DNA from 3 places in the Halorhodospira sp. M38 genome. Region 1 is predicted to be linked to each of the others. Evidence: riboswitches for the same ligand, from Rfam matches in the RefSeq annotation. Region 1 holds a riboswitch; each other region holds the start of a gene.
What was found. A riboswitch is a leader RNA that binds a small molecule or an ion and turns the genes downstream of it on or off. The one in region 1 is predicted to bind cobalamin.
Positions count from the first base shown of each region.

Region 2: linked by a shared signal. The riboswitch ahead of LRA98_RS03030 (TonB-dependent receptor plug domain-containing protein) and the one ahead of LRA98_RS00095 (ABC transporter substrate-binding protein) in region 1 are both predicted to bind cobalamin.
Region 3: linked by a shared signal. The riboswitch ahead of LRA98_RS02930 (TonB-dependent receptor domain-containing protein) and the one ahead of LRA98_RS00095 (ABC transporter substrate-binding protein) in region 1 are both predicted to bind cobalamin.

Region 1 is NZ_JAJNQP010000001.1:14,577-17,845, reverse strand. It holds gene LRA98_RS00100 (FecCD family ABC transporter permease) at 1-141, opposite strand, end outside; gene LRA98_RS00095 (ABC transporter substrate-binding protein) at 134-1,249, opposite strand; cobalamin riboswitch at 1,391-1,563, opposite strand; gene LRA98_RS00090 (HD-GYP domain-containing protein) at 1,804-2,979, shown strand; gene LRA98_RS00085 (class I SAM-dependent methyltransferase) at 2,981-3,269, opposite strand, start outside.
Region 2 is NZ_JAJNQP010000003.1:54,755-58,023, reverse strand. It holds gene LRA98_RS03030 (TonB-dependent receptor plug domain-containing protein) at 1-1,861, opposite strand, end outside; cobalamin riboswitch at 1,988-2,229, opposite strand; gene LRA98_RS03025 (cobyric acid synthase) at 2,337-3,269, opposite strand, start outside.
Region 3 is NZ_JAJNQP010000003.1:34,029-37,297, reverse strand. It holds gene LRA98_RS02930 (TonB-dependent receptor domain-containing protein) at 1-1,639, opposite strand, end outside; cobalamin riboswitch at 1,773-2,010, opposite strand; gene LRA98_RS02925 (cobalt-precorrin-6A reductase) at 2,110-2,886, shown strand; gene LRA98_RS02920 (cobalt-precorrin-5B (C(1))-methyltransferase) at 2,896-3,269, shown strand, end outside.

The sequences.
Region 1 (3,269 bases):
GCCAAAGCCCGCCGTAGCCACCAGGGCTACCGCCAGGCCGAGCAGCACCAGCGTCTTGGCCCGGATCGCGCGCGTGTAGTCGTCAATGAGGCCCCGCGGTGGCGCCGGCCGGACGGGGGTGCCGACGGTCAACTCAGCCATCCTCGAGGCTGCTGAGCTCCATGAGCCGGTCGTAGAGACCGGGGTCACCGTAGAAGACCTCCAGAATCTCCTCGCCGCGGTCGCGGAGATCGACGCCTGCCATGGCCTCCGGGTAGAGGCCCCGAGCCATGTGCACCAGATCGATCAACCCCGTCGCCAGGTCCCAGCCCATGTAGGTGCCCTTGAAGCGGTGGATACGCTCCGCCTCGATGGCTGCTACACCGGACAAGCGCTCATCGTCGAGCACCTCGGCGCGTTCCACGCGACTCGCTCGGGACGGTGTGTGGAGGAGGATATGCTGGGGATCCCAGCTCAGCAGCTCCTCGGCACTGACCTCGCCATCGTCGCCGGCCCGGCCGGCAGTGACCATCTCGGCACCGAGCAGCTCGACGGGGAAGTAGAAGGAGACGTGGTTGTAGAGATTGCGCCGGTGGGCCAGATAGACTCGAGGCGGCTGCTCGCCAGCGACCCGCTGCTGCACGGCGGAGACCGTTGCGTGGTAGAAATCGAGCAGCTCTTCGGCCCGCTCCTCGCGACCGGACACTTCGCCGAGGAGCCGGTAGGCCTGTTCGATCTGCTCCTCGACGGCCTCCTGCGACGCCCGTTCCCGGCCCAGGGTGTTCAGCGCCACCACCGGCACGCCCAGCTGTTGCTCGTAGCGTTCTGCCTGTTCGGCCATCGCCTGATCGTCATCACCGCGGCTGAAGGCCCAGTAGATAAACAGATCCGGCTCCGTGGCGAGCACCCGCTCGGCACTGAACTCCGAACCGGGCTGGCCGCCGCCGACCATGGCCACCTCGTCAAGGCGCCCGAAGGCCTCGACCTCAATGGGCTTCGCCTCGGAGAAACGCGAGCCGTACATATCGCTCGGGATGCCCACCAGGCGCTCCTCAACCCCCAGGTGGAGCGCCATTCGGAAGGCGTCGACATTGACCGTGGCGATCCGCTCGGCCGATTCCGGGACCTCCACGCTGCGGCCGAGCATATCCTCAACCTCACGGGTTTCCCGGGCACCCCCTCCATCCGGATCATCGTCGAGGGCATCCCCGCACCCGCCGAGGATAAGGCCGACCCCGGCCACGAGGGCGATGCATGGATTGCGGTGCATGGCTCCTCCAGTCACTGGATCCAGTACGCCATGCGGGGAGCGGGTCGGAAACGGGCACGCCGTGGCGCTGGGACAGGGCGCGGCTGAAGCTACCGTCACCGCCACGCACGGTTCCCCGCCGTGTGGCTGCGACCCCCAGACCGGTCTCCGGGCTCGCGAGCGGGGTCGAACCCCGGGCGCCGCGCCTTCCCGCACCGGGTGCCAGGGACACCGTGGATGCAGTGGCGATGCAGCGCCCACTCTCGCCTACCGTTGCGGGGACAGCGTCGGCCTTGCCTGCGCCCGCCCGGGCCGCAGTGCGCACCGACTTCCCGACCGTCCCCGGCGCTGTCGGGCGGACCACGCGGCGGGGAACGGCCCCGGCAGCGATGGTAACTGCCAGGTCACCTGGGGAGGCTGGACTCTACGGCCGGCTCGGGGCAACTGTCAACGCGGCCCGATCGGGCGCCCAGCCGGGCCGATGGCCACAACCTCGAACTTTATGGCACAATTGCGCCGTATCAAAGAAGGGTATGGACGCCCGCGACCCCTCCCGACCCCCCGACGGAGATGTCATGGGCACAGACGCGAATTCACCCTGCCCCCAGGCGGGTGACATAGTCACCGACGCGCTGGATACCCTGCCGCTGAGCGACCAGGAACCGCACCTGCGCCTTAGCGAGCGCTTTGAACGCCTGCGCTGCCATATCAACCAAGCGCTGCCCGGCGGCGCGATCCACCGCATCGCCGTCGCCATCTACGAACCGGACGCCAACCGTCTCAAGACCTACGGCGCCAGCGGCGATGCCCCCAGCCCCCTGGATCACTACGAGACCCGGCTAGGCGAGGCCCCCACCCTGCGCGCCCTGGCCGAGGCGCCGCAGGTGCGCATCATCGACGACTACCGGGAACACCCCAGCCCGAAACCGCACACCGTCAGCATCCGCGAGAGCGGGTTGCGCGCCGGGATGATCCTGCCGCTGCAGCACGACGAGAATTTCTTCGGCTTCCTGTTCCTCAACTCCCGGCGGCCGGGCTACTTCTCGGAGGCCGTCGTCGAGCGGCTGGCGCCTTACATCGACCTGGCCCGCTTGCTCGCCATCACCTCCATCCGCACCACGCAGACCCTGCGCGGCGCGGCGCGCACGGCCATGGCCTTCGGCCGTGCGCGGGACGACGAGACCGGTGGCCACCTCGCCCGGATGGCGGAGTACAGCCGACTGATCGCTCTCGAGCTGGCCGCAGCTCACGGTCTCGGCGACGAATACATCGAGATGGTCTATCAGTTCGCCCCGGTGCATGACGTGGGCAAGATTGCCGTCCCCGACGGCATCCTGCTCAAGCCCGGCCGGCTCACCGACGAGGAGTTCGCGCAGATGCGCGAGCACGTCAGCCGCGGCGTGGCCATGGTGCTGGCGATGACCGAGGAGCTGGGGCTGAGCGAGGACCGGCGGGCGGCCATCATGCGCAACATCGTCGCCTACCACCACGAGCGCCTTGACGGCAGCGGGTATCCGACCGGTGCACGCGGCGAGCAGATCCCGCTGGAGGGGCGCATTGTGGCCGTCGCCGACGTCTTCGACGCCCTGACCAGCGAGCGCCCCTACAAACGGCCTTGGGGTTTCGCCGAGGCTGCCGAGACCCTGCGAGCCGAGGCAAAGGCGGGCAAGCTGTGCGGGGAGTGCGTGGAGGCTTTCCTGCGCCGGGGCGCCGAGATCGAGGCGATCAGACAGCGCCACGGCCACCGCTGAGCTAGCCGCACACGTCCAAACGAGCGCGACAGGCCCGCGGAATCCGGTAGAGATAGACCGGGGCGTCCAGGCGCACGGGCGGCCGGTGCACGGCGCACGGTTGCCAGCCCGGGATGCGGAACGTGTTGCTCACCACCAGCGCCCCGGCGGGCAACTCCCGGCGCCATCGCGGCTCGAGCTCGCGAATCGCCTCAAGGTGCAGATAGCAAACCACCGCACGGGCATCACGGAAGGACACCTGGCGCAGGTCGCGGCGCCGGAATTCGACATTGGGCACCGGCCGGATCCAC
Region 2 (3,269 bases), on a different contig from region 1:
CGTCGTGGAGGTGGTAGCCGTCGCGCTCCGGCTCGTCGCCGGGGACGTCGGTGTGATCACCCACCCAGGTGAGCGTGTAGCCCAGGGTCAGGGTCTCGTGGGCCGCCCAGCGCTGATCGAAGACCAGGCGGTCACCGCCGCCCCCACCCAGGCGCCGGATCACCCCCACCGGGTCGCCGTCGTCGTCGACGGCCTCGGCGCTGAGAAACGAGAGCCGGGCGTCGTAGGGGCCCACGCCCCAGGCGGCGCGCAGTTCGTAGCCACGCAGGCGGACCGGGTCGCGCTCAATGATCCCGTCGATATAGTCATGACCTGCTGATTCCCCGGGGTACCCGCTATCCGTGCGAGTCAGACTGTTCTTGATGCGCGTCTCGAAGAGCGTCGCCTCGAAGTCGAAGCGGTCGCGGGCCGTGATCCAATCCCGCCCCTGGTAGCGCAGCCCCCCCTCCGTGCGGCGCGACTCCTCGGCCTCGAACGGCTCGCCGTCGTTGAGGTTGGTCTCCTCATCGTCGATGAACTGCAGCCAGCCGATGGGCAGGACGCCGGCGCCGCTGACCGCCTCGCCGTAGCCGGCAAACGCACTCCAGCCGGCGCTCATCTCCAGCTCCGCGCTAAGGTTGGGCGAGACGGCGTCGCCGTCCAGATCCTGCTCCACCAGGTCCGTGTTGTAGTCGTCGAAGCGCAGCCCCGCCGAGAGGCGCAGCCGCTCCCAACGCATCCGGTTCTGCAGGAAGGCGCCGAAGTTGCGCGAGCGGTGGCTGAGCCGCGGGCCGTCGGTCTGGCCGATGCGCCCGTCCTCGGTGTAGTAATCGAAGCCGGCGGTGAGCCGGTGACGGGTCGGCCCGGCGTCCAGGGTGAAGGTGTTGCGCACGTCGCCACCGTGCTCCACGGCCCGGGTGGCGGTGCCCTCATCCTGGCGCTCGAGGCGGTTGTCGTTGCGGTAGACCCGGGCCTGCCAGTCCACGTGGGGGTCGGCCGGTTGGTAGCGGTGCTCGGCGGTCCAGGTCTCGCGCCGCTGCTCCTGGCCCACCGGATCCTGCCGGGTGGTCTCGCGCGGGTCGCCGAAGTCACTGCCCCAGGAGCCGTAGTGGTGGTCCCCCTCGAAGGTGTTGCGCTGCACGCCGAAGCGCAGCTGGTGCCCGCTGGCCGGAACCCGGCTGATGCGGGCCAGGTAGTCGCGGTCGCGGCCGCCGGAGTACGGCATGCTCCCGCCGCCGCCAACGCGATAGTCGTCCCGGTTGACCGCGCCGATGTGGGCCAGGGCGCCCCAGTCGCCACCCAGCCGGCCGAAGGCGGTGGCCGAGCCGCGCTCGGCCTCGTCGGCGCTGGCGTAGCCGGCGCGCAGGCGGGCCCCGATCTCCTCGTCGGGGTCGAGCAGGTCCTGGGCATCCACGGTCTCAAAGCGAACCGACCCCCCCAGGGCACCGGGGCCCTGGTCCGCCGCCGGACGCGGGTCGAGATCGGCCGACCGCAGCAGATCCGGGTCGAGGCCGGTCAGGCCACCGCGGTGCTGGTGAAGATTGCGCCCCTGGCGGGCGCCATCGACGCTGACGTTGAGGTTGCTCGACTCGACACCGCGCAGGTAGAGGCGCTGGGCGTTGCGGCTGCCACCGCCGACCCCGGCCGAGGCCTCGCCGCGGAAGATCTCGGCGCTGCTGGAGGCCTGGCGCCGCTGCAGCGCTTCGCTGTCCACGCCGCGCCCCAGGGGATCGCCACCGGCCTCGATGCGCACCGGTGACAGATCGGTGGAGGAAGCGATCGGTGGGTCGTTGTCCGCAGCGTAGGCCGGGACCGACACGGCCGTGGCCAGAAGGGCACCGAGCAGGCGCCCGGGTTTTCGATCGTTCGGATACATGTTCATCAGCGCTCCTCGTCTTGCGACGGGCGCTGGCGACTGGTTCTGGGGGAGCGGCGACGGCTGCAGCGCCGCCGCCGGACAGGTAGGATCACCGGCACACTCACCCCCAGGCGCGCCGCCCGCACGCCGTATCGTGGGTTGCTGTGGGCCGGTCTCCGGGCTCGTGGGGGACGCTGGATGCGTCGTTGCGGATCGCCTTCCCACGGAGACCGCCTTGCGACGGCTACTCCGCAGTGGCCGGGTGATCCGCACACCCACCTACCGTTGCGGGGGCAGCGCCGGCTTCACTGCTGGGTGCAGCTGGACCGGACTTCCCGTTTAACCCCCGGGCGCGGATCGCACCCCGGGGCACCCACATCGAAGGGCAGGAGTCTATCCGGCCCCGCGGCCACGGGGCAAACGAGAGCATCGGGCGCTTGGTCGCAGGCCCCAAAAACCGCCGCAGCGGGGCGCGGCGGCGTGCGCGCGAGGGGCCCGCCTAGCCGGAGCGGCGCCCCGGCACGCCGAGCGCCTCCAGCCAGGCGGGTTCCAGGGCCTGCTCCAGGGTGTCGGCAAGGCGATCCAGCTCCGCCTCGATGCGCGCCTGCTCATCGCCCCCCTCGCCCTCCAGGGCGAACCACTCCACCAGCAGGGCGCGGCGGAACGGCCCGCTGTCGAAGAGCCGGTGGAGGTAGCTACCGAGCACGCGGCCGTCGTCGGAGCGTGCCACGAAGGGGAAGAGGCCCTGCTGGGCACCGGTGACGCCGTGGTGGATCTCGTAGCCGGTGACGGCCACCGGCGCCGGCCACTCGGCGTGGCCGTGCACCTCGGCCAGCTGCTTGGTCGCCGCCAGGCGGGTGCGCACCGGCAGCAGGCCCAAGCCCGGGGCGCTGCCACCGCCCTCGACGCCCTCCGGGTCCTCGATGTGCTCGCCGAGCATCTGCAGCCCGCCACACAGCCCGACCACCCGGCCTCCATACCGACAGTGGCGCAGCAGCGCCTCGGCCACGCCGGATTCACGCAGCCAGGCCAGATCCGAGAAGACATGCTTGGAGCCGGGCAGGACGATCAGATCCGCCCCGTCGAGATCCCGCGGCTGCCGGGCGAAGCGGACGTGGACCCCGGACTCCGCATCCAGGGCATCGAGGTCGTCGTGGTTGCTCATCCGCGGATAGGCCACCGCCACCACCTGCAGGGCGCCGCCGGAGCCGCGCGGCCCGGCCATCCGGTAGGGGGCGTCCTCCTCGGGCAGGTGCAGATCGGGCACCGCCGGGACCACGCCGATCACCGGCACGCCGCCGCGCTCGGCGAGCTGCGCCGGCGCCTCGCCGAGCAGCTCGGGGCTGCCGCGGAAGCGGTTGATAATCAGTGCCTCGACCCGGCGCCGGTCGGCGGCGTCAAGCCACTCCAGGGTGCCGAGCAGGGAGGCGAA
Region 3 (3,269 bases), on a different contig from region 1:
TTTCCCCAGCATCAAAACTCCGGCCGCGTGCAATACCGGTCGCGCCAACTGAGAAGTCGCCAAGCTGTCGGTCCAAGTCCAGGCGGAGTGACTCGTTGGGGCGCCGGGCAAGCTCATCACCTGTCTCCCGGTCTTCGTGATCAAGGTAGGTGAAGGCGCCGGAGATCTGCCATTCCTGCCAGTGGGCACCCGCCTCCAGCTCGGCGCCGCGGATGCGGGCCTTATCATTGACGTTGACAGGAGGCCACCCCTGGATCAGATCGTCGATATCGGTCTGAAAAACAGCGGCGTCCAGGTACCCATCTCGCACCCGCCAGCGTGCACCCAGCTCTGCAGAGATGGACTCCTCGGGTGAAAGATCGGAATTCCCATTCGAAGGATCAAAAAGCTGATTGAATGTCGGCGCTTTGAAGGCCGTCCCATAACTCGAACGGAGCCGGAGTCGATCCGTCGCATCGAACCCCCAGGCGACCTGACCGGTCACATTGTCGCCGTAGGCCTCGTTGTCGTCGTAGCGCAGGCTGCTGCCAACATCGTGGCGACCCAGATCCAGCTCCAGCTGCGTGTAGGCGCCGGCGTTGTAGCGACTGGTCTCGTCGTAATCGTCGGCGGTATCGACTTGCTCATCTCGCCAGTCACCGCCGAAGGCCCAGATGTGCCCGGCGCCCCAATACAGCTCGTTCCGCCAACTCACCTCATGGCGCTCGGTGTAATACCAGGACTCACCGCGACTACTGTCGAAGGTGTCCTGCTCGTCCTTCGCCTGGGAGACCGCCAGCTCGCTAAACCATCGCTCGGTTAGGTCCCCGCGGACACCGCCCCGGAGAGCCTGGAAGACGTGGTCGGTCCAGCCCTCTTCACCATCGTTCGCATCGAATTCGGTCTCGCCTTGCGAGCGCATGCCCGTCGCGAAGAGTTCAGCACCACCGTTCAACCGATGGCTGAAACGGCCGCTGAAGCTGGTGTTCTCAAAGCCGTCGGGATCCTCATCCCCTGCGCCGTCCTGAACGTTGATCCCGTCCGTCTCGTAGTGGCTGGCCGAGAGCGCGTAGCGGCTCGCCGCGGTCCCGCCGGAGACGCCCACCCCGAATTCGTGGGTATTGAATGAGCCGGCGCCGCCAAAGGCGCGGAAACGCGGCGGCCCCTCCTCCCCCTGGCGCGTGAAGACCTGCACCACGCCGCCGATGGCATCGGCGCCGTAGACGCTGGTGCGCGGCCCGCGCACCACCTCGATGCGGTCGATCTCGGCCGGGGGCAGATACTGCCAGGCCGCCCCTCCAGAGGTTGCCGAATTCATCGGCACCCCATCGACCAGCAGCAGGGTGTGGTCCGATTCGGTGCCACGCATAAAGAGACTGGTGTCTTTCCCGAACGGGCCGTTGCTTGCCAGGCTCGTCCCCGCCCGCCCCTGCAGCAGGTCCGAGACCTGCCGCGGCTGCTGGCGGTCGATCTCGTCGCGGTCGATGACGGAGACGGAGGACAGGGATTCGTCGACGGTCTGGGTCATCCGGGTCGGCGTGACCACGAGGGGGGCGAGTTGTGCCGACTCGCCGTCGGTATCGGCCATGGCCGGGACACTGCCCACGATCAGGCCGGCCGCCACGCCCGCGGCGACCCGGCTGGTGGTGTTGCTGGACATATTTTCCTCCCTGCCGCGCGCCACCCGCACGCGCGTCGGTTCGGTACCACCGCAGGGAGGAAGACAGGGATGGGGGAGGGATCGCGCTTGCGCCCGGCAAACGGAGGCCTGCCCCGGTCTGCCGCCTCCCGCGGCACCTGGGTTCCCTCAGGCCGGTCTCCGGGCTTGTGGGTGGGGTCGGTGACCCCGGGCGGATCGCCTTCCCGCAGGGCCCGCCGCCGAACGACGGCGCCTTGCAGTGGCTTTGATGACCCGCCCCCCACCTACCGTTGCGGGGGCAGCGCCGGACTCGCCGCTGGGTGCGGCTGGACCGGTCTTCCCGTTTCACCCCGCCGCTGCTCGCGCGGGGCACCTGAGGAGCTTGGTACTCTAGGCAGCCTGAGCCTCGCCGTCAAACCGCCGCACCCCGGCGTCCAAAGGAGACGTGATGCACCGGCACCGACTGGCACAGACCACTGCCCCGGCCCGCCATGGCGCCTGAGCCGCTGCGTGTCCTGCTCCTTGGCGGTACCGGCGAGGCGCTGGCACTGGGCCAGGCGCTGGAGCAGGAGCCCGGCATCGCCGCGGTCTATTCGGTGGCCGGGGTAACCCGCCGCCCCCGCCTGCCCCGCTTGCCGGTCCATCGCGGCGGATTCGGGGGCGCCGGCGGCCTGGCCGCGTACCTGCAGCAGCACGGCGTGCACTGCCTGGTGGATGCCACCCACCCCTTCGCCGCCGGCATCTCGGCCAACGCGGCAGCAGCCGCCCGCCAGACGGGGACGGCCCTGCTGGCGGTGCGTCGGCCGGCGTGGCAACCGGGACCGGACGAGCAGTGGCACCGGGTGGCCGATATGGCCGCCGCCGCCCAGGCGCTGGGTCCGCAACCAGGCCGGGTACTGCTGACCATCGGCAATCAGGAGGTCCCGGCCTTCTGCGCCGCCCCCCACCACCACTACTGGATCCGCTGCCTGGAGCCGCCGGAGCGGGTGCCGCCCGGAGCCCGGATCCTCTTCCAACGCGGGCCGTTCCATTACGCCGACGAGTGCCGCCTGCTCCGCGAGCACGGCATCGACACCCTGGTCACCAAGAACGCCGGCGGGGCCGCCACCCGCAGCAAACTGGATGCGGCCCGGGACTGCGGAGTCCGCATCGTGATGGTCGAGCGCCCGCCGGACCCGCCGGAGGCGGAGGTGGCCATCGACGTCGAGCAGGCGCTGGCGTGGTTGCGGGGGCGACGCCCGGCGGCGGCGGACCCTCGTCTGGGTTAGGATCAGCGCATGGCGCAAGATCCCGAACCCTCCACCGAGACCGCTGCCGGCACCGCCCTGCGCCGCGGCTGGACCACCGGCGCCTGCGCCGCCGCCGCGGCGCGGGCGGCCTTCACGGGTCTGGTCAGCGGCGCCTTCCCCGATCCGGTCACCGTCCGCCTGCCGCGGGAACGGGCCCCGGCCTTCGCCCTGGCCGCTCAGGCCTGCGGCGACGGCTGGGCGCGGGCCGGCGTCATCAAGGACGCCGGTGACGACCCCGACGTCACCCACGGCGCCCTGGTCTCGGTGACCGCACGCCCTGGCACACCGGGCGGCGGGGTGCGGCTGCGCGCCGGCCCCGGCGTGGGCACGGTGCGCCGCAGCGGTCTGCCCGTCGCCGCCGG